One region of the Paenibacillus sp. GD4 genome, then DNA from elsewhere that is predicted to be linked to it. Evidence: predicted binding sites of a transcription regulator. Region 1 holds the regulator's gene; each other region holds the start of a gene.

Evidence for each region. Region 1 encodes Rex, which represses fermentation and respiration genes when NADH is low (regulators of the CRP and FNR family bind a similar motif). Its sites were predicted from a motif close to TTGTGAAATATTTCACAA; they were not measured.
Region 2: the regulator Rex is predicted to act here: its motif matches at 1,981-1,998, upstream of RAC89_RS09900 (DoxX family membrane protein).
Region 3: the regulator Rex is predicted to act here: its motif matches at 2,858-2,875, upstream of RAC89_RS28785 (DoxX family membrane protein).
Region 4: the regulator Rex is predicted to act here: its motif matches at 2,541-2,558, upstream of adhE (bifunctional acetaldehyde-CoA/alcohol dehydrogenase).

The regions. Positions count from the first base shown of each region.
Region 1 covers NZ_JAVCYK010000001.1:565,475-573,360, forward strand. The annotation lists gene RAC89_RS02520 (DUF47 domain-containing protein) at 1-413, shown strand, start outside; gene RAC89_RS02525 (inorganic phosphate transporter) at 458-1,456, shown strand; gene RAC89_RS02530 (redox-sensing transcriptional repressor Rex) at 1,506-2,141, opposite strand; gene dinG (ATP-dependent DNA helicase DinG) at 2,138-4,993, opposite strand; gene RAC89_RS02540 (tetratricopeptide repeat protein) at 5,079-5,732, opposite strand; gene panD (aspartate 1-decarboxylase) at 5,803-6,186, opposite strand; gene panC (pantoate--beta-alanine ligase) at 6,207-7,076, opposite strand; gene panB (3-methyl-2-oxobutanoate hydroxymethyltransferase) at 7,091-7,886, opposite strand, start outside.
Region 2 covers NZ_JAVCYK010000001.1:2,130,091-2,137,976, forward strand. The annotation lists gene RAC89_RS09890 (carbohydrate ABC transporter permease) at 1-629, opposite strand, end outside; gene RAC89_RS09895 (ABC transporter permease) at 655-1,611, opposite strand; gene RAC89_RS09900 (DoxX family membrane protein) at 2,021-2,557, shown strand; gene RAC89_RS09905 (methyl-accepting chemotaxis protein) at 2,604-4,325, opposite strand; gene RAC89_RS09910 (GNAT family N-acetyltransferase) at 4,475-5,059, opposite strand; gene RAC89_RS09915 (ArsR/SmtB family transcription factor) at 5,229-5,561, shown strand; gene RAC89_RS09920 (SRPBCC family protein) at 5,565-6,053, shown strand; gene RAC89_RS09925 (SRPBCC domain-containing protein) at 6,112-6,633, shown strand; gene RAC89_RS09930 (Ig-like domain-containing protein) at 6,821-7,886, shown strand, end outside.
Region 3 covers NZ_JAVCYK010000002.1:1,324,330-1,332,215, reverse strand. The annotation lists gene RAC89_RS28795 (EAL domain-containing protein) at 1-1,436, shown strand, start outside; gene RAC89_RS28790 (YnfA family protein) at 1,505-1,831, opposite strand; gene RAC89_RS28785 (DoxX family membrane protein) at 2,152-2,691, opposite strand; gene RAC89_RS28780 (Crp/Fnr family transcriptional regulator) at 2,912-3,622, opposite strand; gene RAC89_RS28775 (phosphotransferase family protein) at 3,892-4,791, shown strand; gene RAC89_RS28770 (GyrI-like domain-containing protein) at 4,872-5,462, shown strand; gene RAC89_RS28765 (histidine phosphatase family protein) at 5,733-6,347, shown strand; partial or broken gene RAC89_RS28760 (IS110 family RNA-guided transposase) at 6,560-7,783, opposite strand.
Region 4 covers NZ_JAVCYK010000001.1:3,318,519-3,326,404, forward strand. The annotation lists gene RAC89_RS16040 (class I SAM-dependent methyltransferase) at 1-61, shown strand, start outside; gene RAC89_RS16045 (nucleotidyltransferase domain-containing protein) at 75-785, shown strand; cyclic di-GMP riboswitch class I at 1,261-1,359, shown strand; gene RAC89_RS16050 (C40 family peptidase) at 1,489-2,433, shown strand; gene adhE (bifunctional acetaldehyde-CoA/alcohol dehydrogenase) at 2,600-5,221, shown strand; partial or broken gene RAC89_RS16065 (IS3 family transposase) at 6,020-7,164, shown strand; gene RAC89_RS16070 (GNAT family N-acetyltransferase) at 7,739-7,886, shown strand, end outside.

The DNA.
Region 1 (7,886 bases):
CTCCGCTCGACCGTGAGGATATCCTTGAGCTTACCTCCAAGGTAGACGATGTGCTTGACGGCATCGAGGCAACTATTGCCCGTTTCGATTATATGGACCTGCATGTTTCCGATAAATATATGCAGGAGTTTTCTGCTGTCATCGTTGCCAGCTGCCAGCACATCCTGGATGCCTTTAAGCTCCTTGCGAAGAAGAAATATATGCAAATTACGGAGCACACCGTCAAGATCAACAGCTTGGAGAACGAAGGGGACCGCCTTATGCGGGAGGGTATTCGCGACATCTTCAAAAACCCGACGGATCCTTATCATGATTTCAAATTGAAAGAGCTGTATGAGCGCCTGGAGCAAACAACCGATGCTTGCGAGGACGTCGCCAATATTCTGGATAGCGTCGTACTCCGTTATTCCTAAGCTCAAGCCGCGGGAATGCGCTACAGTAAAAGTAGGAGGAAATCATGTTAACCTTAATTATCGTTATCGTTGCCCTTGCCCTGCTCTTTGACTTCATCAACGGGTTTCACGATACGGCCAATGCCATTGCTACGTCCATCTCAACCCGGGCGTTATCTCCCCGATTCGCTGTCATTTACGCTGCCGTCCTAAACTTTGTCGGCGCCATTTATTCATCGGAGGTTGCGAAAACCGTAGGCGGTAAAATTGCCAACCCGGCTACGATCGAAAATGGAGTTTATATCGTTATCGCCGCTCTGCTTTCCGCGATTATATGGAATCTGCTCACTTGGTACTATGGGATTCCTTCCTCTTCGTCACATACCTTAATCGGCTCCCTGGCAGGTGCGGTCATCTCCGGCGCCGGAATGCAGTCGGTCAACTGGGCAGGCTTTAAGGAGATCATCGTGATCTTGATCCTGTCCCCGATCGTGGCTTTTGCTACAGGATTTATCATTATGTGGATCATTAAGAGAATTGTACTTGTATCCGGTAATAATTCCAGATCCAAGCTCAATCGAACCTTTCGGTTCTTCCAAATCCTTTCCGCCGGACTTCTCTCCTTCTCCCATGGCGGGAATGACGCACAGAAGGCAATGGGTATCATCGTATTCGGTTTAGTCGCGCTGCAATACCAAAGCTCGCTGGATGTGCCTTTGTGGGTTAAGCTTGCCGCCGCGACCGCGATGGGGCTTGGGACCTCCATCGGCGGCTGGAGAATTATCAAAACGATGAGCCGTAAGCTGTTAAAGATCGAACCGATCAACGGCTTTGCTTCCGATTTGAACTCATCGATTGTGATCCAGACTTCTACGGCCATGGGAATGCCGCTTTCTACGACTCATGTTATTTCCTCCTCCATTATCGGCTCTGGAGCCGTCTTGAGGTTCCATGACGTGAAGTGGGCAACCGTAACACGAATGGTCATGACATGGATCATTACGATCCCGATTAGTATGATTCTCGCCTTCCTGTTGTACAAAGTTGTTTTCGTCTTTTCGTAATAAGACAAGCCCGGCCACTCTTAAGTGACCGGGCTTTTGCATTCCCATCTTATTTATCTGCTTCATCCTCCAAATAGTAAGCCAAGCTTTGCAGCTCCGTTGTGAAATCCGCATGATGGACACGAACGTCGGCGGGAACCTTGATGATAATCGGAGCAAAGTTCAGAATCGCCTCTACCCCGGCCTCAACAAACTGGTTCGCCACCTGTTGTGCCTCAACGGCCGGAACAGTGATGATCCCTATACGAATGCGGTGAGCCTCAACTGTTGTCTTCAGCTCTTTCATAGGCTTCACCTTCAGGTTGTTTATGGATTCCCCAACCTTCGAATCATGCGCGTCAAACACCGCTACAATTTTCATATTGTCTTTCAAGTAGGCATTATAATTGCAGAGGGCTCTCCCCAGGTTTCCCGCTCCTACAAGCCCTACGGGGATAACTTTATCCAACTTCAGAATTTGTCGAATTTTTTCAATGAGGTAATCGACGTCGTAACCGATCCCTTTTTTTCCGAACTCACCGAAATAGGCAAGATCCTTCCGGATTTGCGCAGGATTTAAGTCAAGCTTTTGTCCCAGATCCTGCGAGGATACCGTTTGAACATGATTTTTGCTTAATTCATTTAGAAATCGTAAATAGATCGGCAGCCGACGTACGACCGCTTCCGAAATTTTCGGTGTTTTCATTGTTCCTTCTCACCCATCCACTGCTTAATTCTCGGTACGAGCTGACTGGTGTTCATATGCTCTATTTTGGGGCCCGGCAGTGAATATAAAAAATATTTGCCGTAGTTCGTATCGATCACGCGGGTATCATACACCAGCACGATGCCGCGGTCGGAGGCCGTTCGAACCAACCGGCCGAAGCCCTGCTTGAAGCGAATGACCGCTTGCGGTACGGAAAGCTTCATAAACGGGTTTTGGCCAAGCTTCTTGAGGTTTTCCGTTTTCGCTTCCACCAGCGGATGATTCGGAGGCTGAAAGGGAAGCCTGACAATGGCCAGGCAGCTTAACGCATTCCCCGGAATGTCAACCCCTTCCCAGAAGCTGCTGGTGCCGAGCAATACGCTTGCGGGGTGATTTTGGAACATCCGTGTCAGCTTGCTTCGGTTGCTGCTGTCTACGCCTTGTCCCAGCACCTGAATGCCGAAGGGAGAAAGCATATCCTTAAGTCCGGCGTGAGCTGCCTTCAGCATCCGGTTGGAGGTAAACAGCACCAGCATGCGTCCCTTGGTCTCAAGTGCGACCTCCGCAAGGGATAAAATCAGCTTGTCCACAAACTCCTTCTCCCCAACGTTGCCCCGAATACTTGGAAAATCCCGCGGAATAACCACCAGGGCTTGCTCACGGTAATTAAACGGAGACGGCAGCTGTACGGTCACCAGCTTATTGTCGTCCTGAGTCTGCAGTCCAAGCTGCTCGCAGGTATAGTCAAAGGACTTACCGACGGAGAGCGTTGCTGAGGTCATCACAACACTTTCCTTTGCATCGAAGAAGTACTGCTTCAGCAGACTGCTGACATCCATCGGCACGCTGCTCAGCTGAAGCGAACGCGCTTTATTATAATGACCCGCTTCGAGCCAGTATACATAATTCTCATCTGCCATGGTCATGAAAAAGTGCAGCGCATCTTTGTGTCGAAGCAGCTGTTTCACGGTTCCGCTTAAGTCCGTCACAAGGCTTGCGGCGTCATACTCATCCTGCAGCTCCTTAACCTCCGTAAGTAGACGATCCAGCTTCTTGTTCACCTCAGTAAAATGAAGCTGCATATTCTCTTCCATAACCATCAGCTTATCCCAGCCGTTCGGCAAGCTGTCCTTTCTCAGCCGAAGCACCATCGTATTGCCTTCGGTTTGCGAAGCATCGCTTCGGGACGCCAGCAGCTGATAAAGAACCTCGGTCAGCTCATCCCACTGCTCCTTCAAAGCGATAAGCCTCGGAACGATTTCCTCTATCATCGAGCACCATTTCTGCGTAATATCCTTCTCGAATCGGGCCAGCTTCTGCTTGAGCAGGGAGAGCTGTCCTGTACGCGCATCCTTATAGAGCCATAGCAGCGTACCGGAGAGCCCATGATAATGAAGCTCAATTCCTAAATGCTTGCTGGCCACTTCCTCAAAGTGATGCGCTTCATCGATGACCAAATGCTTATACCCCGGCAGCACGCGGTTTTCCGCCACAACATCCGTAAATAATAAGGAATGATTCGTGATAACGACATCCGCATTGTTGGCTTCGTGCCTTGCCCGATGATAGAAGCATTTTTTAAACCACGGACATGCGCGGTTCAAACAAGACTCAGCGTCGCTGGAGACCGAATACCAAAACTGCTGGCCCTTGCCTGAGAAATGAAGCTCTTCGTCATCCCCGTGTTTCGTCTCTCCGAGCCACACAATCATTTGCGCCGCGGTAACGCGGTCCTCGCGGCCGTTCTCGAAGTCCAGCGTATTGACCTTCGCCTCGAATTTGCGGGAGCAAAGATAATGACTCCGTCCCTTAAGAATTCCCGCCTTGAATGGAACGGGAAAAAGCTCCTTGAGCAGAGGGATATCCCTCTCACGCAGCTGTTCCTGCAAATTGATCGTGTGGGTGGATACGACAACCTTTTTCTCATTTTTCAGCCCGTAATAGAGGGAGGGAATCAGGTAGCCGAGTGATTTCCCCGTACCCGTACCCGCTTCAATCATGAGGTGTTGTTCCTTCTGGAACGCGCTTTCCACATTGTTCAGCATCTGCACCTGGGACTCCCGTTCCTCATAGGCGCCGAAGCTTTGCTGCATTAAGGCCTTCAACTGAGTGTAGAAGGCTCCGAAGTCATCCGGCATCCGTTTGATTTCCTGAGGATCCCTTTCCTCCTCCTCTTCACCCCAATCGCTTACATTCAAGGCGAACTGCCTGAAGTAGCGGTCTTCATGAGGATCGGAGCCGGCAGAGGCGTGCATTTCTTTGTAAGTGCGCAGCTCGTGAATTAACCAACCGAGATCGCCAACCTGATCCTCAAGAACCATCTCCAGCCGCTGTAGTGTCAGCAGGGGAAGCGATTGCAGCCGTTCCATGCAGCGAAGCCAAATTAAGGCAGTCACCTCGGCATCGCTATCGGCCTGATGCGGCCGTTCATGAACGATGTCGAAGGCTTGGCATACCATGCTCAGCTGCAGACTGGACAAACCGGGATACAGCATACGAAGGGTATCCATCGTATCCAGCACTCGTCCGTCGAAAGGATAATACCCCTCTTCATCGAGAGCCCTCTGGAGAAAGCTAAGATCGAAACCGACATTATGTCCTACCAGGACGCTATCCTGCAGCAGAGGAACCATCTCGGCAATTACGGAATCGATCGAAGGCGCATCCTTTACCATTTCGTCATCTATGCCGGTTAAGGCTGTAATTGAAGAAGGTATACTTATCCCTGGATGGACCAGTGAAGTATACCTGTCCGAAATCTCTAAATCGTTAACAATGCACAGACCTACTTGAATAATGCGATCGGAAGACGTGCTTCCCGTTGTCTCAAAATCCAATACGGCGAATTTCATTGCTGTATGGTCAATCCCTTCATTTCCACTCTCTATTCCTATAGAATATCAGTTCGGAGCGGAAAAGGGAATAGTTATCTTCTGCCTACGAATGCCGGCCGGATTGGAAGGTAAACTGAAGTCCGCCTTTCTTTTCCTTGCACATCCCGAGCTCGATCAATGGTTCGACGCTGGAAGGGTCGGTCCGGTAAGCCAAATTGAAAAACTCGCAGGCTTTCTCCAAATTCTGATTTTGCGCCTGAATACAACCCATGGCATTGAAGGAAATGGCCTTCATCTGTAAATTCTCGGTAAGCTGAGACAGAAACTGAAATTGGCTGTAGCTTTCCTGTGCATCGCCCTTCTTTAAATAGGACATAGCCAAATAAATACGCCCTAGGGTAAAATTCGGCTCATTCTGTATGAGCGCCTCAAATTCCTGAATGGCCTCTTCAAACATGCTCAGCTTATAGAAGCCTTGACCCCGAATGAACAGATCCGATCGTTTTCCCGCTATTTCGGGGTCAAACGGATCCGCGCCTAAGGCTGCCGGCCCCGATAAACTGATGCTGTTGGCATTCATAAACTGCCCCATTTTCTCCTCAAGCAGCAGCCACTCTTCGATACAATCGTCGCTCATCGCCTTTAGTGCGCGCAACTTTTCATGAAGCTCACGTTTCTTGGAACCGGAAGCGGAAGGGTACTGCGACATCACTTCGTCCAACATGTCATTCATGGAAGCAAAAAGATGTTTGAACATGTTTGCATCCCACCTTGAGCCTCTGAATTGTATCTACATTGTGCGTAAACCGGCTCATTTTCATTCCTTGTTACAGAATGGTGGAATGAATTTCTTCCTTTAGTACACTGACTACTTTATTATTCTCACCCATGATGGCTATGTGAGGTGTATGCTTGCGTGCCTCTTCCTCGGTCATCATGACATACGATAAAATGATAACTGTATCGCCGGGATGGACAAGCCGTGCAGCGGCTCCGTTCAGACAAATGACGCCGGTTCCCCGGGGACCCGGAATAATATAAGTTTCAAAACGGGCACCGTTGTTATTATTGACAATCTGAACCTTCTCGTTAGGAAGCATATCCACCAGATCCAGAAGATCCTGATCGATGGTAATACTGCCGACATAATTCAGATTGGCTTCCGTGACGGTGGCGCGGTGGATTTTGGATTTTAGCATTGTACGAAACAAGGCAATCGCCTCCTGAAGTATTAGGATATGCGGATAATGGTGTTATCAATTAATCGGGTTTTCCCGAACTTTACGGCAAGGGCCAGGATGACCCGGTCCACTTGCTTCAGGCTTTCGACGGGCTCCAAGGATGGGTAAGCCAGCAGCTCGGCATAGTCGATCACGGCCAGCGGCGCCGTCTCGATATGGCTGCGAACCGCATTCACCACTTGGGATGGGGTTACCGAAGATGCAGAGCTCCCGCCTAACAGCTCTTCTGCCATGCGAAGCGACTGGGACAGCACCAATGCTTGCTTTCGTTCCTCTTCGTTCAAATACACGTTCCGGGAGCTTAAAGCAAGACCGTCCGCTTCCCGAAGCGTCGGCCGCGGCACGATGGTTACCGGCATGTTCAGATCATGAACCATTTGCTCGATCACTGCCACCTGCTGAGCATCCTTCATCCCGAAATACGCCAAATCCGGCTGGACGATATTGAACAGCTTCGTAACAACGGTCGCGACTCCGTCAAAATGTCCCGGTCTTGAGGCTCCGCAAAGCCGCTCCGTAACCCCTTCTACCGTCACCTTGGTTTTGGTCGGCTTCGGGTACATCTCCTGCACCTGAGGGAAAAATACGATATCCGCTCCGGCATCCTTTGCAACGGCCAGGTCTCTCTCTTCATCCCGCGGGTACTTGTCAAAGTCCTCATTCGGTCCGAACTGCAGCGGATTGACGAAGATGCTAAGCACTACAAGATCACACTGGGCTCTTGCAGCTTCCAGCAAGGAGGCGTGACCTTGATGGAGATAACCCATGGTAGGCACAAAGCCTATTGTTGCTCCCGCTTTCGCGGCCCTTAGTGTTCGAATGGACTCTCGAAGCTCTTGTATAGCACGAATGACCTGCATGAATTATGTTCCCCCTACTCTTTCCGTTCGTTTCCGTATAAAGCTCCAGCGAGTTCCGCATCGGCATGGAAGGAGTGCTCCGGTGCAGGGAATTTCCGCTGCTTCACGTCTTGCACATATTGGTTGATTCCGCTGCGAACGATTTCTCCCACGTTGGCATACGTTTTGACGAATCGTTTCGGATGAATTTCTGCGGCGTAGCCGAGCACATCATGGAACACAAGCACTTGTCCGTCGCATCCGGCTCCCGCCCCGATCCCTATTGTGGGGATGGTCAGCCGTTTCGTTACCAGCTCGGCGATTTCATCCGTTACCAGCTCCAGCACGATAGAGAAAGCGCCTGCTTCCTCAATGGCAAGAGCATCCTCCAGCAGCTGGTTCGCTTGCGCCGAGTTTTTGCCCTGAACCTTATACCCGCCGATCTGGTGAATGGACTGCGGCGTAAGGCCAATATGGCCCATCACCGGGATCCCCGCTTGAACCAGCGCTTTGACGGCAGGAATGATTTCGCGCCCGCCTTCCAGCTTCACCGCTTTAGCTAAACCCTCCTGCATGATTCTGCCAGCATGCTGAAGCGTTCGATCGATGCTCCCGTGGTAAGTCATAAAGGGCATATCCGTTACGACGAAGGTGGATTTCACAGCCCGTGTAACCGCCCTTGAATGGTAAATCATATCTTCTACGGTCACCGGAATCGTCGAGTCATAGCCGAGCACCACGTTCCCCAGGGAATCCCCCACCAGAATGACGTCCACCCCTGCTTGCTCCGCCAATTGGGCGGAAGGATAATCATAAGCCGTGATGACACTG
Region 2 (7,886 bases), 1.6 Mb from region 1:
GTGTTCCAATGACCTACCGCGTAGAACAGCGAGAAGGTCGCGATAGCCGGCAGCGAGAGCGGCATGACGATGCGGAACAGAATGCCCGGGTCGCTGCAGCCGTCGATCTTGGCCGACTCCTCCAGGCCCTCCGGCATCTGCTGGAAGAAGTTGCGCAAAATAATCAGGTTAAATGCGCTGATAGCTCCGGGAATGAGCAAGGACCAATAGGTGTCGATCATGCCGAGCTCCTTGACGATCAGGAACGTCGGGATCATCCCTCCGCTGAACAGCATCGTGAAAATAACCGCCATTTGGATCGGTCTGCGGTAATCCAGATCCTTTCGGGCCAACGGATAGGCCATCAGGCACGTCATGAAAATATTGATCAGCGTACCTACGACAGTAATGTAAACGGTCACTCCCATGCTTTTCATCAAGGTGCCGGTGGAGAAGATGTACTCATACGAGCTCAGCGTAAATTCGGTAGGGAACAGAATGAAGCCTCTCTCCAGCAGCTCCTTCTGGGTAGCGAACGAGCCTGCGATGATATAAATGAACGGAATCAGGGTCGAGAGCGCGAAAATAAGCAGCAGCGAGATATTGACGGTATCGAATAGCCTGCTGCCTAAGGAACGGTCTTTAACCATGGGACAGCCTCCTTTCCATGTAAAATTACACTATGCCTTCCTCGCCCATTTTTTTGGCGATATAGTTGGATGCCGCGACTAGCACCAAGCCGACGATCGATTTGAACAAGCCGACAGCCGTACTGTAGCTGTATTGCCCCTCGGAGATCCCTGTGGAATACACGTAGGTGTCGAACACCTCGCCCACCTCGCGGTTCATCGCGTTCAGCATGAGCCAAATTTGCTCGAAGCCGGTGTCGAGGAAGTTCCCGAGCCTTAGAATCAGCAGGATGACAATCGTCGAGCGGATCGCCGGTATCGTAATATGAAGCAGCTGCTGGAACCGGTTCGCTCCATCCATGCGCGCCGCTTCGTAGAGCTGCGGGTCGACGCCTGCCAAGGCAGCGAGGAAAATGATCGTTCCCCAGCCGGTCTCCTTCCAGATCACCTCGGCGGTGATGAAGGTACGGAACCAATCGGCACTAAGCAGGAAATTGATTTTCTCCCCGCCTAGCGACTCGATCGCCTCGTTGACCAGCCCTCCCTCGGTTGTGAAGAACAGGTACACAATCGATACGATAACGACCCACGACATAAAGTGCGGTACGTAGACGACCGTTTGAATCGTGCGCTTCAAAAACTCCATACGCAGCTCATTCAGCATCAAGGCCATAATGATCGGCAAGGGGAAGAAAAACACAATATTGTAAATCGCTAAGATAAAGGTGTTCTTCAGCAGCTGCCAAAACAGCGGGTCGCCGAAAAACCGGTTAAAGTGCTTCATCCCTACCCATTGACTATCCCAGAAGCCAAGGAACGGCTGATAATTTTTGAAGGCGATGAGCACTCCGTACATGGGTAAATACTTAAAAATGAGAAAATAGAGGACGCCGGGGAGCAGCATGATATACAGCCACCGATTGCGGAGCATACGTCTTGTACGCTGCTTTCGATATATTTTGCTTTCCGGGACCTGGGCGGCTATGGCCGTTTCCGTGCGCATCGTGTTCCTTCCTTTCTGTTCTTGCATCGAATGATCGTGCCGCCGATCGGTTCCGGCTGCTACTCCTGCATCATAGGGGAGGCTCTCCATTGCCGTCCATAGTCATTCCTGCACGAGTTCCCCCTAACATCCGAACCCCTGATAAATCAAGGGTTTTCCTAGGGTATAGTCATCATGAAATAAGCTATAGTCATTGTTTGACTATAGCTTTTTGGCGCATGCCTGTGACGCCTGTCACATCGTTAAGCCCCCGGGCATGATAAAGTATAGATGTAAGGAAGAAGTAGAGAAACACTGGAAAGGAACAGGAGCTATGAACATAATAAAACGTTCCACTAAACGATCCTGGTTAACTTATTTCAGAATATTATGTGAAAACTTTCACCACTCAACCTAGGAGATGATGGTCATGATGGCAAAATGGCTCAGAGAAAATAAATATGCGGCAGGGCTTCTGCTTTTCGTCCGGCTGTACCTTGGATATCAGTGGCTTACGGCAGGCTGGCACAAGCTGACAGGCGGCTTCGATGCCGGCGGATTCCTCAAAAATGCCGTCGCCAAACCGATCGTCGATAAAGCGACGGGCGACCTGGTTTATCCGACCTTCACCGCATTCGTTGATCGTTTCGCGCTGCCTAACGTAAAAATCATTAACTTCCTGATCCCGCTCGGCGAATTCCTGGTTGGCCTCGGCTTGATCCTTGGCGGTTTAACCGCTGCCGCAGCCTTCTTCGGTTTGTTGATGAACTTCATGTTCATGTTCGCCGGCACGGTAAGCACGAACCCATGGCTGGTCCTGATCGGCGGTATCGTGATCCTGGCCGGTGCCAACGCCGGCAGATTCGGCATCGACTACTATTTGCTCCCGGCGCTGCACAAGCTGTTTACGCATAAGAAAGACGGCGCCGCCGGTACCGGTACGAAGCCCGCTCAGGCACATGGATAATCGAAAACCCGCAGCCAGCCGGCTGCGGGTTTTCTCCTAATACCAGTTATAAGGTAAATCTTCTCGTAAGCTGCTCCAACCGCTCGGACAACATCTTGAGATGTTCTGTGGAGTCGGTCATCTGCTGCATGGCCGCCAGCTGCTCCTCCGATGCTTGGGAAATGCCGTGGAATTGCTCCGACGTATAACGGATCAAACGGTCGGTTTCATCTGCAGAAGCCAGAACCTGCTCGGTCCCCGCGGCAATCTCTTCGGAAACAGCGGATACCTCTTGAATTTGCGCCGCTACCTTGTCCACTTCGCTGACAATCCGCTCGAACGCCTCTCCCGCCTTGGCTACGACAACCAGACCGGCCTCCACCTCTTGCGTCTCCGCGTTGAAGCCTTTCACCACCTTCTCTGTGCTGGTCAGAATCGCATCGATCAATTCGTTGATCCGAGCCGCCGATTCCTCCGATTGCACCGCAAGCTTCCGCACCTCACCCGCCACAACGGCGAAGCCTTTGCCGTGCTCTCCCGCCCTCGCCGCTTCAATCCCCGCATTAAGCGCAAGCAAGTTGGTTTGAGTCGAAATGGCCTTGATAACGTCTATGATCTGCCTTACTTGACCGGAATGCTCGGTCAAGTATTCCACGTCCTTAGCCATCCCCTGAGCCGAAGCCTGAATCGACTCCATTTGCCTGACAGCCTCCCGGATGAGCCCGTTTCCGCTTCTTGCCGCAGCGGACGCCTCTTGGGCTGCCGTCGCGGAGAGCGATAAGGAGTCTGCCACGCGCTGAACGCCCGCTCCTACCTCACCCATCGACTTGACGGTTTCTTCGCTGCACTGGACCTGGCGCTTCGCCGCTCCGGCGACTTCCGCAAGATAAGCGTTGATCCTCTGATTCGATATGCTTGTCGCTTCCGCACTTTCCGCATGCACGCGGGTAGATTGCCGCAAATCCTGCACGCTTCTTTGGATTTCTTGTATCATTTCTCTCAGCACGGTAACCATCGTCCGGAATGCTTGGGCCAGGCGATGAATTTCGTCCTGACCCTTGACTTCCTCACGTGTTCTTAAATCGCCGTCCTGTACCTTCTGTATGTCCCGGATCAGCCTTACTACCGGCGCAACAATCAATCTCGAGAAGATATAGGTAATAACCATCGATGCCAACAGAACCGCTACCATCGTGTAGAGCGTTTTCCTTTTATTCTCCTTAAGCAGGGCATATACGCCCGATGCATCAAAGTCCGCTCCGACGAAGCCCAGCATTTCGCCGGAGGGGGTAACGATCGGAACATAGGCCGACAGCACCGCGCCGTAGGCTTCCGTCTCCATAAGCTCGCCCACCTGAGCCTTGCCCTCATGAAACGCCGCAATTTGCTCCTTGCCCATCTCCTCCTCCACTGAGCCGAGCGGGGAGAAGTCATCACTTGGGGCATCCAGCGGCATTCCATCTACTATATAGATGTATTCCGAACGATCCCCTTGCTTGCGCTCGGCCATTGTGTACAAATACTTCAGATGGTTGGCCTCGCGGATTTGATTCAGCTGAAGCCTCAGCTCCCGGTAATAGGCATTCTCTCCCGTTTCCGGTGTAATCCCCCGGTATTTCTCAATTTGAATTTGTTTGGATGCATATTCGGCAATGCTTCTGGCTTGTTCCCCAACGGAACGGGTAATCAGATCGACGGAGGAGGTATAAAGCTGATAGCTTACGAGTGAACCGGATAATAGCAGGATAAGGGAAAAGACGAGCGTAATGCGCAGATGAAGGCTCTTCAAGCAGGATCTCACCTCTGAGTGTAATTAGTATTAGGTTGTTAGACTCATATGATATTAAGATACCACATTTTCCGATAGGATTTGACAAATTTTTTGTTAATCCAAAAACAGCCCACCTCCAATTCCGGCATGGTGAGCTGTTCCGTCGATTAGTCTTCCATTGATTTCTCCAGACGCTGTTTGACTTCAGGCCACTCCTTGTCCGTAATGCTGTAGTAGACGGAGTCCCTCACATAGCCGTCGGGCAAAATCATATGGTTGCGCAATATTCCTTCCTTCACCGCTCCAAGCCGTTCGATCGCCCGCTGCGATCTGAGGTTGCGGCTGTCCGTCTTGAGCTGTACCCGAATCATTCCCAGCGACTCGAAGCAGTGCTTCAGCAGCAGATACTTGCACTCTGTATTCACGAAGGTTCTCCAAACGGCCGGGGTTAACCAGGTGGAGCCGATCTCCACCCCTCGATTCGCATGCGAAAAATCAAATAGTCGTGTGCTGCCAACTATTCTGTGAGACGACAGCTCGCAGATGACGAAGGGTATGGCATTGGATTGCTCGAGTGCTTTCGCTATGTAAGCCCGTGCATCATCTAGGGATTCGATTCGTCCTTGGGTGAGCTCCCAAATCTCCGGGAACCTTCCGGCTTCATAAATTCCTTCATCATGACCCGCTTCCATCGGAACCAATTTGATTTTATTACCAATGAGTATAGTATTTTTATTTATATTTTCCATCATAAGGCTCTCCTCTTAATTAAGCTGTTAATCATTTTAACATAGGATAAAAAAATTCCGGGAATAAACTTTTTATATTCCTTGACGGGAATATTCCTAATATGGTATATTAAGTTCATCAAAGAGAGCCGCGATAACACAACGGCATCCAAGGAGGTATCTGCTCCATGCTATGAATACAATCATGTTAAGCGCATTGGCCGAATCGAACCGATTGCAGATTGTAGAATTGTTATGCAGCGGTCCTCTCACGGTTGGAGAGGTCGCAGATCGGCTTCACATTCGCCAGCCGCAGGCCTCTAAGCATCTGAAGGTGCTGCTGGAAGCCGGGCTTGTCGAGGTCGAAGCCGACGCCAACCGGCGCATATACAAGCTGAGGCTCGAGCCTTTTAAGGAGCTGAACGCTTGGCTGGAGGGCTATCGCGACATCTGGGAGAATCGTTTTGATAACCTGAATCATTATTTGCAGCAGCTTTTCCAAAAAGAGCAAAAGCAGGAGGAATAACCGATGGTACAAGGACCTTCCCTAGGCAATGCACAAACATCCGTACAAGGACGGGAGCTTCAGGTGAAACGCACGTTTCAAGCTCCTCAAGAACTCGTGTTCGATGTATGGACTGACCCGAAGCATCTGCCGAATTGGTGGGGACCGAGCGGGTTCACGATTACGATTCATTCGATGGAGGTAAAACCGGGCGGCGCTTGGCGCTACATCATGCACGGCCCGGACGGGACGGACTACGACAATGTCATCCGTTACCTGGAGGTCGTCCGGCCGGAGAGGCTCGTCTACAACCACGGCGATACCGAGAATGAAGAGCAGTTTCATGTAACGGTCACCTTCGTCGCTCAAGGGAACACAACGGAGCTGACCATGCTAAGCCGCTTCCCGTCCGCCGAGGATCTGCAGATGGCCGTGGAGCAATACGGCGCCATCGAAGGCGCGAAGCAGACATTGGATCGTCTGGAAGCGGAGCTTGCCAAGCTGACCATGTAGCTTTTGCTATGAAAACGAATATAAATGATGCCGTAATGGCTTAGGAGGAATCATATCCATGTCAAACCATACTTCTTACCCTATGATGTCCCGAATTGAAGGCCAGACCCTTGTGCTGGAGCGCGTCTTCAATGCTCCCCGCTCCCTTGTATATCAAGCGTTCTCGGAAGCGGAGCATCTGAAAAATTGGTGGGGTCCGCGCGGCTGGGGGCTGACGGTTTGCGACCTTGATTTCCGCGTGGGCGGGTTCTGGCACTATTGCATGAAATGTTTGGATAAAAATCAAGGCGATTTCTACGGGATGGAGTCCTGGGGCAAGTCCGAATACAAAGACATCGTCCACGACGAGCGGATCGTTCAGACCGACTGGTTCTCCGATGAGGAAGGGAATATTGCCGAAGGCATGCCGGGCTCGTTGATTACCACCATCTTCGAGGACTATGAGGGTAAGACGAAGCTCATCAGCCGCGGGGAATATCAATCTGCGGAAGAACTGCAAAAGGTGATGGATATGGGCATGCTGCAGGGCGTTACCGAGACATGGGACCGCTTGAGCGAGCTGCTGGAATCATTGAAATAATTAGGATGATACGCAAGCGGAGGATCTGTAAAAAGATTCTCCGCTTTTTTATGCCCCTCTACGATCCAATATTCGGCCCCGCCTCCTCGCCACTCCCTATGTGGAAAATCATGCTAAAAAATAGAGAGCTTTCTGTCGATAAAATATATATTCTGTCAAAAAAAAGAAAGGTGATGATCCGCAACTCATGTTTTCCGGAACAAGAAAGCTCCTTCTGATTCTACTTGTGACCCTGCTTGCTTCTTCCGGGCTTCTCGGCAGCACCGTCTCATACGCGGAAGAAGTATCCAAGCTGGTGCTGAACAAGAACGAGCTCACCATGGAGGTAGGAGGCACCGCGAGCCTTACAGCGACCGCAATCTATGCCGACAACGACACGGAGACGGTTACGATTAAGACGGACTGGAACTCCGGAGCCCCTGATATAGCAACCGTGTACGCCGGCTCCGTTACGGCAAAGAAGGAAGGAAAGGCTGTCATTACAGCCACCTATATGGGCAAAACGGTCATCGTGAACGTTACCGTCACCAAGAAGGTGCGTTCCCTGATTAAGGATAAGCAGAAGATCGATTTGCGTAAAGGCAAGGACGAGCAAATTAAGCTAACGGCCTACTATGACGACGGCACCTCCGAGGAGGTCACCTCGAAGGCCGAATGGAACATTGACAACGGCCAGGTAGCCACCGTTGTTAACGGTCTGGTTACCGCGCAGGGAGCCGGTACGGCGATCATTACAGCTAAGTACATCGGTCAAAGCGTATCCATTCCTGTCAGCATCGAAATCGTCAAAAGAGTAGATCCTTCGTTAAGCCAAGTTTCCTTGCTCTTGAACGGCACGGAGACTATCAAGCTTGAAGCCACATATCCCGACGGCACGAAGGAAGATGTCACCGATCAAGCGGACTGGGAGTCCGCCGATCCCTCGATTGCCGATGTGTTGAAGGGGACCATTACAGGCTACGGCCCGGGTCAGACGGAGATTGTGGCTACTTACGGCACCAAATCGACCACGATCAACGTAGAGGTCGATCGTGCGATCAAGCTCGGGCTGGACAAAAGCAGCCTGCTGCTGGACAAGGATGCTACGTATCAGGCAAAGCTCACAGCTACCTACAGCAACGACAGCACGGAGGATATCACCGAAAGAGCCGTTTGGACATCCAGCAACAAAGAGGTGGCTAGTGTAGTAAACGGCCGCATTGTTGCCCACGCTATCGGCGAAGCGATCATTACCGCCAACTACGGGGACAAAA
Region 3 (7,886 bases), on a different contig from region 1:
TTATACACAGGCAAGGTCATCGGATTGAATTAAGCGTCAAGAATATTCCTGTCATTCGAGAGGGAGAAGTCGTTGGCAGCTATATTATTGCCAAAGACATTACCATGGAGAAGGAGGCTAAGGATAAGGTGCAATTCCTTGCCTTCCATGATGAGTTGACGGGGATGCCCAATCGCCGAATGTTCAATCAAGCACTCTCAATGGAAATAGAGAGCAAGGCGGAACGATTCTATGTCCTGGTTATGGATATCGATCGATTCAAAATGATTAATGATTCTCTTGGCCATACCTATGGCGATTTGTTTCTTAAGGAAATGTGCGCCCGCATTGAACATTGCATTCGGGGCTATAAAGTGACATTAGCACGAATGGGTGGGGATGAGTTTACTTTGCTGTGCGATGGCAAGTACGAGAAACACGACATTGCGCATTTAGCGGAGCGCGTCATTGATGCGATTGGCATTCCATGTCGCCTGAAGGAAAATGATTATTATGTTACCGCAAGCATCGGGATTGCAGAGTACCCCGCAGACGGTGATGATGCGGAGCAGCTGCTTAAGAATGCAGATGCCGCCATGTATGAGGTGAAGAAAAACGGTAAGAACGGGTATCAGTTTTATGATGCGGCATTAAATACACAACTGCTGGAGAAAATTGAGCTGGAGGCGGATTTGCGACAAGCGATAAGCCGGGAGCAGCTGTTTCTTTTTTACCAGCCTCAAATACGTGCCAGTGACAGTCGCATGATTGGTATAGAGGCCTTAGTTCGATGGAGGCACCCGGTTAGAGGGGTTATATCACCTGGGGTGTTCATTCCGATTGCTGAGGAAACAGGTATGATTTATGAACTGGGAACGTGGGTCCTCAAAGAGGCGTGCGAGCAAATGAAACAATGGCATAACGCTGGAGGACCGCTCATACCGATTTCTGTGAACTTGTCTTCCCAACAATTTCATCAGCCGAACTTAACGACATATATTAAAGAGATTCTTGACTCAACAGGCTTGGATCCTCAGTACCTTGAGCTGGAAATTACGGAAAGTATGATGATGGATGCTGCTGTTTCAACGAGTATTCTCAAGGAATTGACGGACTTTGGTATTCGAATCAGCTTGGATGACTTCGGAACGGGCTACAGCTCTTTAAGCTACCTTAAACTTCTTCCGATCAATAAGCTCAAAATCGATCGTTCTTTCATTCGGGATATTACCGTGAATCAGAACGATAAGGCCATTGTTGCGACGATCATTTCGATGGCTCAGCATTTGAAAATGGATGTGATCGCTGAAGGGATTGAAACAAAGGAACAGCTGGATATTCTAATGGATAATCAGTGCAAGGAGATTCAAGGCTATTATTACAGCCGTCCCTTGCCCGCGGGAGAGGTGGAAGAAGCTTTCTTCGCTCCAATGAGAATGAACAAGCCGTCCAGTTAACGTGTTGGATATGGAGTATAAAACCAGGGAGCAGACCGCCGCGGCAGCTGCTCCCTAGTTTATAACCCTTAGCTTCTCGGTGCCCATAATATAACGGACACACCTATAATGCAAATAGCGGCCCCGATCCAATCATACAAATCAGGTGTCTTTTTATCGACAACCCAGCCCCACAGCACAGCGAGAATCACAAACACGCCGCCGTATGCAGCATAGACTCGCCCGAACGATGGGAAGCCTTGCAGCGTTGGAATGATCCCGTATAAGATAAGAATGATACTGCCAACAATCCCATACCAAATGGGCTTAGATTCCCGCAGCCATAACCAAACCAAGTACCCTCCGCCAATTTCGGCAAGGCCGGCAAGCACAAATATGAATACAGCCATCAGCATATAAATTCCCCTAACACGAGCCGGTATTTTCCTTCTCCAATTATTATGAGTTTACTTCTGCCCTTGCCGCGAGCTGGCCAATGCTAAGCCCGCAGATAAAATCACCCTTGACTTAAAGGTAGCTTTAAGTTTTATTCGAAGTATAACGTAATTTGGGAGACGATGTAAATGATAAGGGGGGCTCACCGGGCTAAACTGTCTTGCGCTGTGCGCCGCCGCTGCGAGACCTGCTCAAAGTGTAAGGGGATAGAGAACTCGCCCCCTTTTTGATATATAAAAATTAAGACCCACAGCTTTTTGCTGCGGGTCTCTTTTTCGGATTAGGCATGTGCTGTGGTAGGCTTCGCACCGGTACCGGTTGCGCCGTCCTTCTTATGCGGCGTGAACAGCTTGCGCAGCATTGGCATCAGATAGTAGTCGAGTCCGAATCGTCCGGCGTTGGTGCCGGCCATGAACACAATGCCGCCGATGAGGATCAGCCAAGGGTTCGTGCTTACCGTACCGGCAAACATGAACATGAAGTTCATTAGGAGTCCGAAGAAGGCAGCTGCGGCAGTCAGACCGCCGAGAATCAATCCAAGACCGACCAAGAATTCCCCGAGGGGGATCATAAAGTTGATGATTTTTACGTTTGGCATTGCAAAGTTTTGGACGAACGCGGTAAAGGTCGGGTAGACCAGCTCGTTAGTGGCTTTATCGACAATTGGCTTGGCGACTGCATTTTTCAAAAACCCGCCGGCATCGAATCCGCCGGTCAATTTGTGCCATCCTGCAGTCAGCCATTGATATCCTAGATACAACCGGACAAAGAGCAGAAGCCCTGCCGCGTATTTATTTTCTCTAAGCCATTTCGTCATCATGACAATCATCTCCTAAGTTTAGGTAGTGAAAAAATCACAATACGGATTAAAATACTATTTATTGAGAGATCGAGATCGTTTTACCTGGTTCATTTGATATGTTCCTCTCTGTTTGCGATTTCTATCTTCCTTACACCTTTACTTTATCATGGTCTAGGTTGGTTTGATGTGATTAACCTCACAAGCTGGAATAATTAAGAAATACGGTTGTGAGTCGCTTTTACATCCTGCAGATTTCTTTCGGACAGTTTTCGCAGCGGCAAACGTCTCGCAGATAAGCTAAGTCCTTAATGACAACATGTCCGTCCTCATACCCGATGATGTCATCCTTCTTCAGATCGCTCAGCATGCGGTTGACGCTTTCTCTTGTGGCGCCGATCATATCTGCCATTTCCGTATTATTAATTTTGAGCTCGATGAAAATTTCGTTCTTGCGATGCACCCCGTAGGAGTTGGTTAAACGAATCAGCAGCGAGCAAAGAGCACCGGTTTTTCCGAACATCATCAAATCGCGGAATTTGGTCTGCGTCAGGCGGTGCATCAGCCCCATCCACTTCATGAACTCTACCGCCAGATCCCCGTGCTGCCACAGCAGAATCTCGAGGTCTTTACGCTGAATGACACCGATTTTGCTGTCTTTCATCGCTTCCGCGCTAAAAGTGTGAACGGAATCCTTGAATGGATCCATTTGTCCAATCAAGTCGCCTGCTAAATGTAAATACATCGTAAGGCTCTTCCCGCTGTCGGTTGTTTTCGTCGTCCTAACCTGCCCGTTCATGATAAAGTAAAGCTTATCCGTCTGGTCACCTTCCCAGAAAAGGTAGGAACCCTTCTCAATTTCTTTCATGTACATGATGCTCTTAAGCTTTTCGAAGCTTTCCGCCGAGATGATATCCAAAATTCCGTTCAATTGCTGTGCCGCTGCTGCCATCGCCGTTTCCCCCTCAGGTGATTTCGTTACACTAATCATATAACGGATGTGATCTTTCTCACATCGGGGCATCACCTGATTATTGAGGGGGGAGAATCCCTATTCTGGTGTGAGGAAAATCACACGTATCAGTGGTGATTCCCTTAGCGGGTGATCAGGGATTTCCCCTATACTATTTTATCTAGGAATGAAGGCAGCTTCTTTAAGGGGCAGGATAACGCAGCAAAATGTTGAATTCTCTGAAAGGAATAAATCACCAGAGGTGAGATATGAAACAATTTGAAGGTAAGGTAGCGGAAAACCCCATGAATGACTTCTTAGCGGGAATTGAATGGCATGAAACAACTCCAATTTTGAGCAACTTGATTACTTCAGGGGTCGAACTTACGCTTAGTCCACTATCGCCGGGACTTGAGGCGGATGTGGTTAAGATCACGCAGGGGGAGAAGCATTTTGTTCTGAAGGTGTGGAACAAACGTTCGAAACCCAACGTTCTGCGCCAATATCGCCTATTGGAAGCTCTTTGCCGTCAGGGAATCCGCGTACCCGAGCCGATCGGTTATGGGCGCACCGAAACTGGGGAAGGTGTGCTGCTGACTCGCTATCACGGCACTACAGTTACGAAGGTGAGTCCGAGCATTTTTAAGAAAATTGCCGCTGTTTTAGCCGACATTCACCGGCTGCCTCCAGATGGTTTGGAAGGTAGGGAGATAGCTAGGTATGATTTTGTTGGGTATTTTTTCTCGGGGATCGAGGAGTTTCCGGCGATGGAAAAGGAACTGATCCGTCTTGTCGCTTCCGCTGATATGAAAATGGACCGGGTTATTCACGGCGATTTCAATTTAGGAAATATTCTAGAAGAGAATGGACAATACACAGTGATCGATTGGACGAACGGGCAACTGGGGGACCCTAGGTATGATCTGTCATGGGCTTGTCTGCTTCTGCGTATCTATATGAGCGAGAGCAAAAGCCTTACGTTTTTGTACAAATATCAAGAGGAAATGCCTGTAGCGACGGGAGAGTTGGAGATTTTTGAAGCGCTTGCCTGCCTGAGGTGGCTGCTGCTCGACCGAATCGCTGGAGTGCCCAAACAAGCCGATACGATGAGAAAGGTTAGAAAAATCGTCAGGGAAAATCGATTTTTAAATGAGAGTGTGCTGCTGTAGGGCAGTTAGCGATTCGGGCTATCTAAAGAACCAAAAAATATATTTGTCAAAGGAATTGTAATTTGGAAAGGGCGACTCCGATGAAAGTGAACGATAATCGTAAGCTTTATAGATCCGTCTACCATTTGAAGCCGGGTGCTATTGAGGAAGTGGAAGTACCGTCGTTACATTTTATTGTTCAAGAAGGTAAGGGAAAGCTGAACTCATTAGGGCAGCCTGAAGAAGAGCATTGGGTAGTGTGGAAGACGGTAAATCAGCTCAAAAGAATCACGAAGGAAAGAAGTGGGTATCAATTCAAGCTCATGCCGCACGAAATTGTATGGCACGAAAACATTGGCGAGGATGAGTGGTCATACACTCAAATGATGCAGGTGCCGGATGTTATCACATTCGAGATGTATGATGAAGCAAGTGCATGTGTACAGACGAGATACCGTGATGAAATTGTCCCTGCAACGAATTTTGTCACCTATAAACAAGGTTTGTGCATTCAAAAGCTCCATGTCGGGCACTATCGTGAGTCTATGAAAACCGTCGAGGAACTGAAAAATTACGCTGAAAGCCACGGATATAAAGTTTCGGGCGGCAGACGCGAGGTGTATCTAAACCAGCCGGGTTGCAACCCGGCGCATAGATGGGAAACTATTGTTAGACTACAAGTTGGAGAATAAGTAAGTGAAAAACTTTAAAGCCAATAGGTCAAGTTTAATCTAACGAAGAACGATAGTTGAACCGAACAAAAGAGCGGATTGTGGAGCAACTGCCCCTTTTTTTGATGCAATAAAGAAGCAACCAGACAATGTTTAAATCTGGTATAGTCATAGGGCTCGCGCTATTTGGTAGTAGTACTGCACAAGGGTAATATACGGGCTTCGCAAGATCATAAAACAACTTTTAAGATAGCTTATGTTTATAATTTTTTAAATGGAGGGATGGAGTCAATGACACAGCTTTACCTAATAAGACATGGCGAGTCTTGTATTGTAAATGATGGAATCGTTAACGATTATGGATTAACAGAGACGGGAGTGGCTCAGGCTATAAAGCTGAGGGATCGGTTAGTTAGATCAGGGGAAATCCAAGCTGATATTTGGATAGCTAGCTCATTTCTTCGAGCGAAGCAGACAGCAGAGATACTAGCCGAGGGATTAGATGTCACTATTGTTCCGGATGATGAATTTCAAGAGATGCGGCCTGGTCAAGCACTCGGCATGTTTAAGGAGAGTTTGGACGAACTCCTGACTTTACATAACCCTAAGCGGAATCCGTTTGCCTTGATAGCCCCCGGAGCTGAGAATTGGCCTCAATTTGTTTTGCGTGTAGGTACAGCCCTTAAACGGATTTGTCTTCAATACGAGGGAAAGACCATTGCGATAGTCTGTCATGGGGGAGTGATCGATTGCTCGTTCCAGTATTTTTTCGGATTAAACACCTTTGAGATGCCGAAGGTGGGATTTCAAACAAACCATACGTCCATTACGCACTGGTCGCAACACGAAGACAAAACTTGGTCACTTATAAAGTATAATGATGCCCGGCACTTGGAAGCGTATTGAATGGCAAATTAACTAAATCCAATTCAAACGATGGTCTAAACGTGGCACTGGAGATTGTAATCTTACAATGAGCTGGATTGAGATTTAATTAATCGTTGAGCTACCCCGAAAATTACTCTTAGCACAAACCAAAAATGGCAGCACGAAACTGAGCCCAGCTTTTATGTTTTTTAAAAACTGTGCTTCAACGAGATTTATGGGACATTGGGACGTTAAGAGGCTTCCGGGGTAGATAGAGCGACTTGAAACCCAAGATTCTCGAGCCTACGTACGGCTTGTCTTACGATCATTTCTTGTTGTCGCTGTTCAAAGTTATGCCCGCCTAAATCTTTGTAATCTTCTTTACGTGTGAGAAGGTAATAAACAATAGCCATGATGGAGTGGGCGACAGCTACAGCTGCACGATGTCGGCCTTTTTCGGGCGGCAATGCGCCGGTACTGAGCTCCAAGTAGTTGTCGGATCTGCATACGGAGTGGGCAACTTCGATCAGTGCCGCTCGGAGATATTTGTTGCCTTTGCGTGTTTACGAGGATTTTCGTTTACCGGCACTTTCATTCTGCCCAGGCACGAGCCCTGCCCATGAACAGAGATGAGCGGCAGTAGGGAATCGTGAACCAACGTCCGTTCCTACCTCGGCTAAGATTTGTTCCGCCGTACGTCGGCCAATTCCGGGAATGGTGTCTAAGCGCTCAATGTCTTGTGAAAAAGGGTCGAGCCGTTTGGCTACCTCCAGATCCAACTCAAGAATTTGTTCATTCAGAAAATCGACATGGGTTAGCATGGTTTTCAGCATGATCCGTTGGTGAGGGCTCATGTTACCCCGTAAGGCCAGTTCCAGCTCTTCCTTCTTTTTCTTGAGCGTCCGACGAGCGAAGGTAGCCAGCTTTTCTGGATCTTCTTCTCCCTCAATCATGGCGCTCATCATATCGCGGCTGCTTACACCCATAATGTCAGAGACAACCGCAGCAAGCTTAATATTAGCGCCTTCTAGGACCTTTTGGACGCGGTTGTGTTCACGGGAGCGTTCCTGAATCAGGCTGCGGCGGTAACGGACCAATTCGCGGAGTTCGCGTTGGTTGCGATCCGGAATGTAACTGGGCTTAAGCAGTCCATGGCGAAGAAGGTTACAAATCCACTCAGCATCCTTGACATCAGTTTTCCTGCCGGGAACGGCTTTAATATGCTGTGCGTTAACGACAAGAAACTGAATCTCCTCGGCTTCAAGCAGGTTAACGATCGGTTTCCAGTATACGCCGGTGCTCTCCATTGCCACATGCGTACAACGATGCTGCTTGATCCAGTCGATCAAGTCGAGCAGGAAAACCGTGTGTGTACGAAACGTCTTAATCTCCTTTCCTTCGGGGGTCATGACGCAAGCGGTAATAGACTTCTTGTGAACATCCAAACCGCAAGCGCGCTCGATTAGGACATCCATAACGCTCACCTTTCTACGGCAATAAAAATTGAGGACTGGTGCAACAACCAGAAAAGGATTACTCTACCCCGCGTGCTTCCTAAAAAGGAGCGACAAACCGTGG
Region 4 (7,886 bases), 2.8 Mb from region 1:
CATGATGGATCAAAGCAGAGACTTCCTGGGTTCAGCCGTTCTTGTGGGGTCGAAGGGATAAGATGGCGGGCCGAGTGTCTTCCCTGAAAGCGGCGGAATGGTTTCTTGAGAAGCAATTTCCCGAATGCAATGCAGCCATACTTGCCGGTAGTGCCGTGAAAGGCATGGACACCTCGGATTCCGATCTGGATCTGGTTATCCTGGATGAATCGCGGTCGTATCCGTTCCGCAAAACGTACACCGCCCACGGCTGGTTGATTGAGGCATTCGTGGTTACCCGCGACAGCTTTCCTATGTTTATCGAGGCGGCAGCCGAGTCGGGACTTCCGTCGATACTGCGTATGTGCACCGAAGGAGCGGTTCTGCGGGATGACGGTTCGGCGGCGGAGCTTATCGGACTGGCACGGGATGCGCTGCAGGCCGGACCCTACGAGTGGACTACGCAGCAGCTGAGCGATGCCAGGTATGACATCACAAATGGCTTGCTTGATCTGCAAAGCAGCAGGGATCGAGCTGAGAGATTGTTTATTGCTGGGAAACTGATCGGTTCTGTGCATGAATTTGTATTAAGAGCTAACCGGCAATGGATAGGAGACGGGAAGTGGGCCTTGCGTATGCTGCGGAGGTTCGACGAAGAGCTGAGTAATTCGTTGGTCGCTGCGCTGGAACAGTTATACCGCAAGGATGAGCATGAGCCGGTCATACAGCTGCTACATGAAGTGCTGCGTCCGTACGGCGGACTGCTTACCGAGGGATACAGCGAAGGATGCTGGGAGGAAGAGTAGAGGCTGGGGGCAGGTATGGGGAACTATATAGATCAGGTCTAAAAGAGGATTTAATTCCAACCGGCCCTTCGATAGATACGACTTCAAGGATATAAACTCCTAAATTTAAAGGTATAATATGGTAACCGGCGAATGAAAACACGGCTACTGCATTTTTATTGATACGAATGACCTCCCCTTAAAAAAGAAACGGGATACGAAATGTCCGAATGTATAGGACCAATAGTCTATATTTCTCTAACCTCCCCTAAGGATCCCTGCTGCCCAATGCTGTAAATCTCCAGGAACGACAAGCGCCGTGAAATCAACGAACTTCTCAAGCACTTGGAGTCCTTATAAGTCCCTTACAAAAATTAACATGAGCACAATAGGCAATAAAACTTAAATATTCCATGGAAAAAAATACGCATTTGGACACATGCCGGAAAAATATTGTCGAATTATACTCAGAGTATGCAAAGCATTTCCACTTTCCGTCCCGAAAAGGCAAACCTGATGAAAATCAGCGGCGCAAAGCTATAGGGGCTACGAAGAACGCCGGTTTCGGTGTTCTTCTTGCCAGCCAGCTGTCGAACGATCGAAGGAAAGAGGACCTCCGCAAGACGTCTGCGCGCGGCGTTGCAGCGGAAGATTCTTTTTTTACATCGTTCCCTAGGCAACTCCGGATCGGGTAGGACATTCTAACAACTCGGGGGAATTAACGATGAAAAAAATGTGGATCGCCGGCTTAGCCATGCTTATGATGTGTATGCTTCTGGTTCCGATGCAGGCGGCGAAGGCCGCCGAGACCGTTACCAAGCTTAAGGCGACGAAAAGCGTCAGTTTCCGGGACAAGCCGTCCACCTCAAGCAATGTCATGCGCTACCTCAAAGCCGGTGAAGTGGTAACGGCCTTGCAGCTGGTCAATCCCAATTGGTATCAAATTCAGGATGCTCAGGGTTTGACTGGGTACGTCAGCTCCAGCGGCACTTACATTGATGTTTTATCGAATGCGGAAGTGATCGCCAAAGTGAATTTCCGTACGCAGCCTTCGACTTCGTCTTCGATTATCCGCTCCTTGCCGGTGGGGGAGGGTCTTTATGTCATCGAGAAGGTGAATGCTTCCTGGTACCGGGCGGAGGATGCCTCTGGAGTGAGCGGCTACGTAAGCGCAGGTTCGCAATATCTGGCAACGGATTTCTCCGTTACCGGTGTGATCCTGCCTATGGCGGAGCGGGTGGAGAGCATTATCAATTCCGGTACGGCTTACTTGGGAACTCCTTATGAATTCGGCTCTACCCGTTGGGAGGATTCCACCTTCGATTGCTCTGATTTCATGCAGACGATCTTCTGGCTCGGCGCAAGAACGGTGCTCCCGAGTGATTCTCAGGCACAGGCGGACTTTGTGAGGGGCAAGGGCAACCAGGTAAACGATTGGAGCCAGCTGAAGCGCGGCGACCTGATGTTCTTCATGTCCTACAAAGGCTCCAGTGCTTCGGATTACCAAGGGATCAACAAGTCAACGGAGCCGGTTACGCACGTAGGCATTTATCTCGGGGACGGCCAAATGCTGCATACGTATTCGGTCGCTTCGGGCGGCGTACGCATCGATTCGATTAGCGGAACCCAGTGGAACAACCGGTTTTTGTACGGCGGTTCGGCGTATTGATTCGAGCAAGGTACATAGGATGTGAGAAGGATCACCTGAGGGTGGTCCTTTTCTTTTTTGTGCAGGAAAAAAATATTTACGGTGTGAGCAACTTCATAGTTCTTTCCTTGTGAAAAAAGTAACATAGTGATCAGGAAGGATCATTTCTATAGAGGAGTGGATGGAGATGGCAGTAAACAAAGCACGGCAGGAGACGGAAAGGGCGGAGAACGTGTCCGTCCAGCAGCAGGTAGACCGGCTTGTGGAACGGGCCAAGGCGGCACAGCAGGAGTATATGAGCCTGGATCAAGACGCGATCGACCGCATTGTGCAGCAGATGGCGCTCGCCGGGCTAGACCGGCACATGGCGCTTGCGAAGCTGGCAATAGAGGAGACGGGACGCGGGGTATACGAGGATAAGATTACGAAAAATATTTTTGCGACGGAATATATTTATCACAGTATCAAGTATGCCAAAACGGTCGGCGTTATCGAGGAAAACCCGTATGAGAACTTCAGTGTCGTAGCGGAGCCGGTTGGTGTCATTGCAGGGGTGACGCCGGTGACGAACCCGACTTCAACTACGATGTTCAAGTCACTGATTGCTGTCAAAACGAGAAACCCGATCGTATTCGCGTTTCATCCGTCGGCGCAAAAGTGCTCCGTGGCGGCTGCCGCCGTTGTTAGGGATGCGGCTGTAAAAGCCGGCGCGCCGGAGGATTGCATCCAATGGATCGAGACGCCCTCCGTCGAGGCGACACAGCTGCTGATGAACCATAAGGATGTCGCGTTGGTCCTGGCCACGGGGGGATCCTCGATGGTGAAATCCGCCTACAGCACTGGCAAGCCGGCACTGGGAGTCGGTCCGGGCAATGTGCCTTGCTTCATCGAAAAGTCGGCCGATCTGAAGCAGGCGGTAACGGATTTGATTCTGTCGAAGACGTTCGACAACGGCATGATTTGCGCATCGGAGCAAGCGGTCATTCTCGAGGAGCCGATTTACGATGCGGCGAAGCGCCTGATGAAGGAAATGGGCTGTTACTTCTTGTCCAAGGAAGAGACGGAGCTCGTATCCAGACTTGTCATCCATCCGGAAAAATGTGCCGTCAACGCCGTTATCGTAGGGCAGCCGGCGGTCAAGATAGCTGAGATGGCCGGTGTGACGGTGCCTTCGGACACGAAAATCCTTGTTGCCGAGCTTACGGGGGTCGGCGCTGCGCATCCGCTGTCCGCCGAGAAGCTGAGTCCCGTATTGGCGTGTTATAAGGTGAAGCATGCGGAGCAAGGCATTCAGCGGGCCGCCGAGGTGGTGGCGTACGGCGGGATGGGACACTCCTCTGTCATTCATTCGAACAATAAGACGGTCATCGAGCAGTTTGCCTCCGTGCTCAAGACCGGGCGGGTCATTGTCAATTCACCTTCTACGCACGGGGCGATCGGGGATATTTATAATACGAACCTTCCTTCGCTTACGCTTGGCTGCGGCTCCTACGGTCATAACTCCACTACGGCGAACGTGACGGCCGTGCATCTGCTCAATCTGAAGCGGGTCGCTTACCGTACGGTGAATATGCAGTGGTTTAAGGTACCGCCGAAGGTGTATTTCGAGAAGGGCTCGACCCAATACCTTGAGAAGATGCCTGACATCACGCGGGTGATGATCGTTACGGATGCGGCCATGGTAAAGCTCGGGTACGTGGAGCGGGTGGAGCACTATTTGCGGAAGCGGAGTAAACCGGTGTTGATAGAGGTATTCTCCGAGGTAGAGCCCGATCCGTCGGTAGAAACGGTGGAGCGGGGCACCGCGATGATGGCGGCCTTCCAGCCGGACTGTATCATTGCCTTAGGCGGAGGGTCTCCAATGGACGCAGCGAAGGCGATGTGGCTGTTCTACGAATACCCGGACACCAGCTTTCATTCGTTGAAGCAGAAGTTCATGGACATCCGCAAGCGTGTCTATAAGTATCCCCGCTTGGGGCGCCGGGCCAAGTTCGTGGCGATCCCGACGACGTCCGGTACGGGCTCGGAGGTAACCTCGTTCGCGGTCATCACGGATAAGAAGGTCGGCCACACCAAGTATCCTTTGGCCGATTACGAGCTGACGCCGGATGTGGCGATTATCGATCCCGAGTACGTGTACAGCTTGCCGAAGACGGCTGTAGCGGATACAGGGATGGACGTGCTGACTCACGCGATTGAGGCCTATGTGTCCGTCATGGCGAACGATTACACGGATGGGCTTGCTCTGAAGGCAATCCAGCTGGTGTTCAAGTATTTGGAGGCTTCTTATGCCACAGGCGACCCACTTGCTCGAGAGAAGATGCATAACGCTTCCACGATTGCGGGGATGGCTTTCGCCAATGCGTTCCTTGGCATTAACCACAGTCTTGCGCATAAGTGGGGCGGGGAATTCCACACCGCACATGGCCGCACGAATGCGATTCTGATGCCGCACGTCATTCGGTATAATGCACGGAAGCCGACGAAGTTCGCCTCGTTCCCGAAATACGACCATTTCGTGGCGGATGAGCGGTATGCAGAGATTGCCCGCTTCCTGGGGCTGCCTGCGAAGACGACCGAGGAGGGCGTAAACAGCTTGATTGAAGCGATTCGGGACCTGAACCGGAAGCTCGGTATTCCGGAGAAGTTCGCCGATCTTGGCATTGATCCTGCTGTGTTCGAGAAGCGGGTAGAGGAGCTGGCGGATCGTGCGTTCGAGGATCAATGCACGACCGCAAACCCAAGGATGCCTCTTGTCACGGAGCTGGCTGAGGTGTATCGCAAGGCGTTTTATGGAAGGTTTGAGTAGATACATGCTACCAATTGGGTTATACTGGTAAATGGAGACGAGGAACGTCCTGTACTGCTTCTGGTTTTGGAGGAGCGGCGGCAGGGCGTTCTTTTCATTTTTCACAGGAGGTTGATTTGGAGAAAAGACAGGGGGAACGTCGCAGCAGATTGGAGCGAGGGCAACGGCATGGAGAGGTGATGTTCTTGCGACATGTGTGGTGGCCTATGGTGGGGAGCTTCGAGTACCTACATCCGGGGTATGAAGTACTGAATAGGCGGGACGATCCTATTGCCCAGACCGAAGGATGTGGAGCTGCAGCAGTAGGAGGGGGCTGGGGTGGCGAGGAGCAATGGAGTGAATGTGGCAGGGAAAGTGACTGCATCTTATACAGCTAATCCGGCTGTATTGATTGAGTGGGGGGATAACAGCAATAACTCCTAGCCATAAACCGTTTATGATCGTTGTCAGCAAAGCGGAAAGAGTTGAAATAATGGCACTTCTGCCATTGCGCGCTACGAAAGGTCCGAAATTCCGCCAGTAGTGGCAAAAATGCGACTAATCGCCTCAGCTTCCTGGTTGTAAGGCGGGAAGGGGCCAAATAATGGCACATTTGCCATTGCGCGCTACGAAAGGTCCGAAATTCCGCCGGTAGTTGCAAAAATGCGATTAATCGCCTCAGCTTCCTTGTTGCAAAGTGGGAAGAGGCAAAATAATAGCACTTCTGCCATTCTGGAGCTAGACTAGAAAGTAGACACACTCTATCAGCGACCTGGTACAATAAAATAAACTGAAAGGTCGAGGTGTGTCATGGGAGATATTCGTCAGCATTTTGATGAAGAGTTCAAGCGTCAAACCGTAAAACATATGCAAGAGAGTGGGAAAACCCCAGCCGAAGTGTCCAAAGAATTGGATATCCCTGTAAGCAGCATTCGAGCGTGGAGAAAGCAGTTTACCAACACGGGTGAAAAGTCGCAACTGTTTGTCGATTACGAACGACTCAAAAAGCTCGAAGAGATGAATCGAGAACTTCAAGAGGAGAACGAGATTCTAAAAAAGGCGATGCACTTCTTCACGAAAAACCGAGACTGATTTACGCGTTTATCCGTAAATTCCGCTTCCAGTTTCGTGTTGAGAAGATGTGCTCTGTGATGGGCGTTTCCCGAAGCGGTTACTACAAGTGGCTGAACCGAAAGCCAAGCGAACAGGAAAAGCTTCGCAAGAAACGGATGAAGCGAATCCAGCATCATTTCTATGCCTACAAGCGTCGTTACGGCAGTGATAAGATTGCAGCCAAATTGCGTGAAGAAGGCGATACCATCTCGACGAAAACAGTGGCTCGCCTGATGAAAGAGATGGGGCTGCGCTCTTGCACAGTGAAGAAATACAAAGCAACCACCAACTCGAAACATAATCAACCGGTGTATGACAATGTGTTAAACCGCGGCTTTAACGTACTTGCACCGAACAAGGTATGGGTAACAGATATTACGTACATTGGGACATCTAAGGGCTGGGTTTACCTAGCGAGCGTGATGGACCTGTACTCTCGCAAAATCGTCGGTTGGGCGCTTGGGGAGCGAATGACCAAAGAACTAGTGTTGGAAGCGTTTGACCAGGCTTGTGAACGGCAAAAGCCTCCTCCAGGTCTAATTCACCATTCTGATCGAGGCTCACAGTATGCCTCAAACGAATACCGCGAGCGGCTGACGAAGCATGAGATGATTGGCAGCATGAGTCGTAAGGGCAACTGCTACGACAATGCATGTATCGAGTCCTTCCACAGCGTAATGAAGAAAGAGCTCGTGTACCAAACAAAGTTTCACACCCGAAAACAGGCGTATGATGCAATTTACCGGTACATTGAGTTCGACTACAACCGGATCCGCATCCACTCGACGATTGGTTATCTCACCCCGCATCAGTGCGAGAAGAGGTACTATGAACAACACCAGGTTTCATAGTTTCTGTGTCTACTTTCTTGACAGAGGTCCATTCCGTGCAACGAAGGTGCAGTAGCGGCAGTTCCAAGAGTAAATCATGCGAAACGAGGTGGAACGACGAAAATTAGATGCAGGAAATGCAGGTAACGCCGCAGGGGGGCTTTGGGACCGATCGCCTCCTCCATCTCCGATCATGGAATTTCTCATGAAATTGGGTTACAATGGCAGCAGACAGGACATCGCCGGTTATGAACATGTGCGAGCAGCTGCCGCTTGCGTCTGAGAAAGCGCTGTCGCCGGTTGGTAAGCGTTCGAGTGTGCCGGGAAATGCGCGTGATTCCAAGCTTGAATCCGGGCGAGCAGGATTATGTTTCCCGCGGGTTGGCAACGATTGTAATAGGATAACAAGCCTGTGAATGAGGGTACATTGTACCCTTATAACGGGCGGGGATCGATTTTATTTCACCTTCGAGCCCAAGGGAGTATAGCAGGGTGGCGACCACACTGGAGCCGGATGCACATGGGGAGCAGTCCTGGGGCAAGGCGGCGCTCGCGTCGGCTTGAAGAGTTAAGCTAAAGGGAGCGGAGAAACGCGATGGAGATGAACATTCGCCAGTTAACGTCAGAGGAATTGCCGGATAGCTTAGCGCTGTCGGAATTTGCTTTTCAAATGGAGTTTACACCGGAGCAGCGTGAACGGAGACTGGCTACGGCAAAGCCCGAGCAGATCTGGGGGAGCTTCC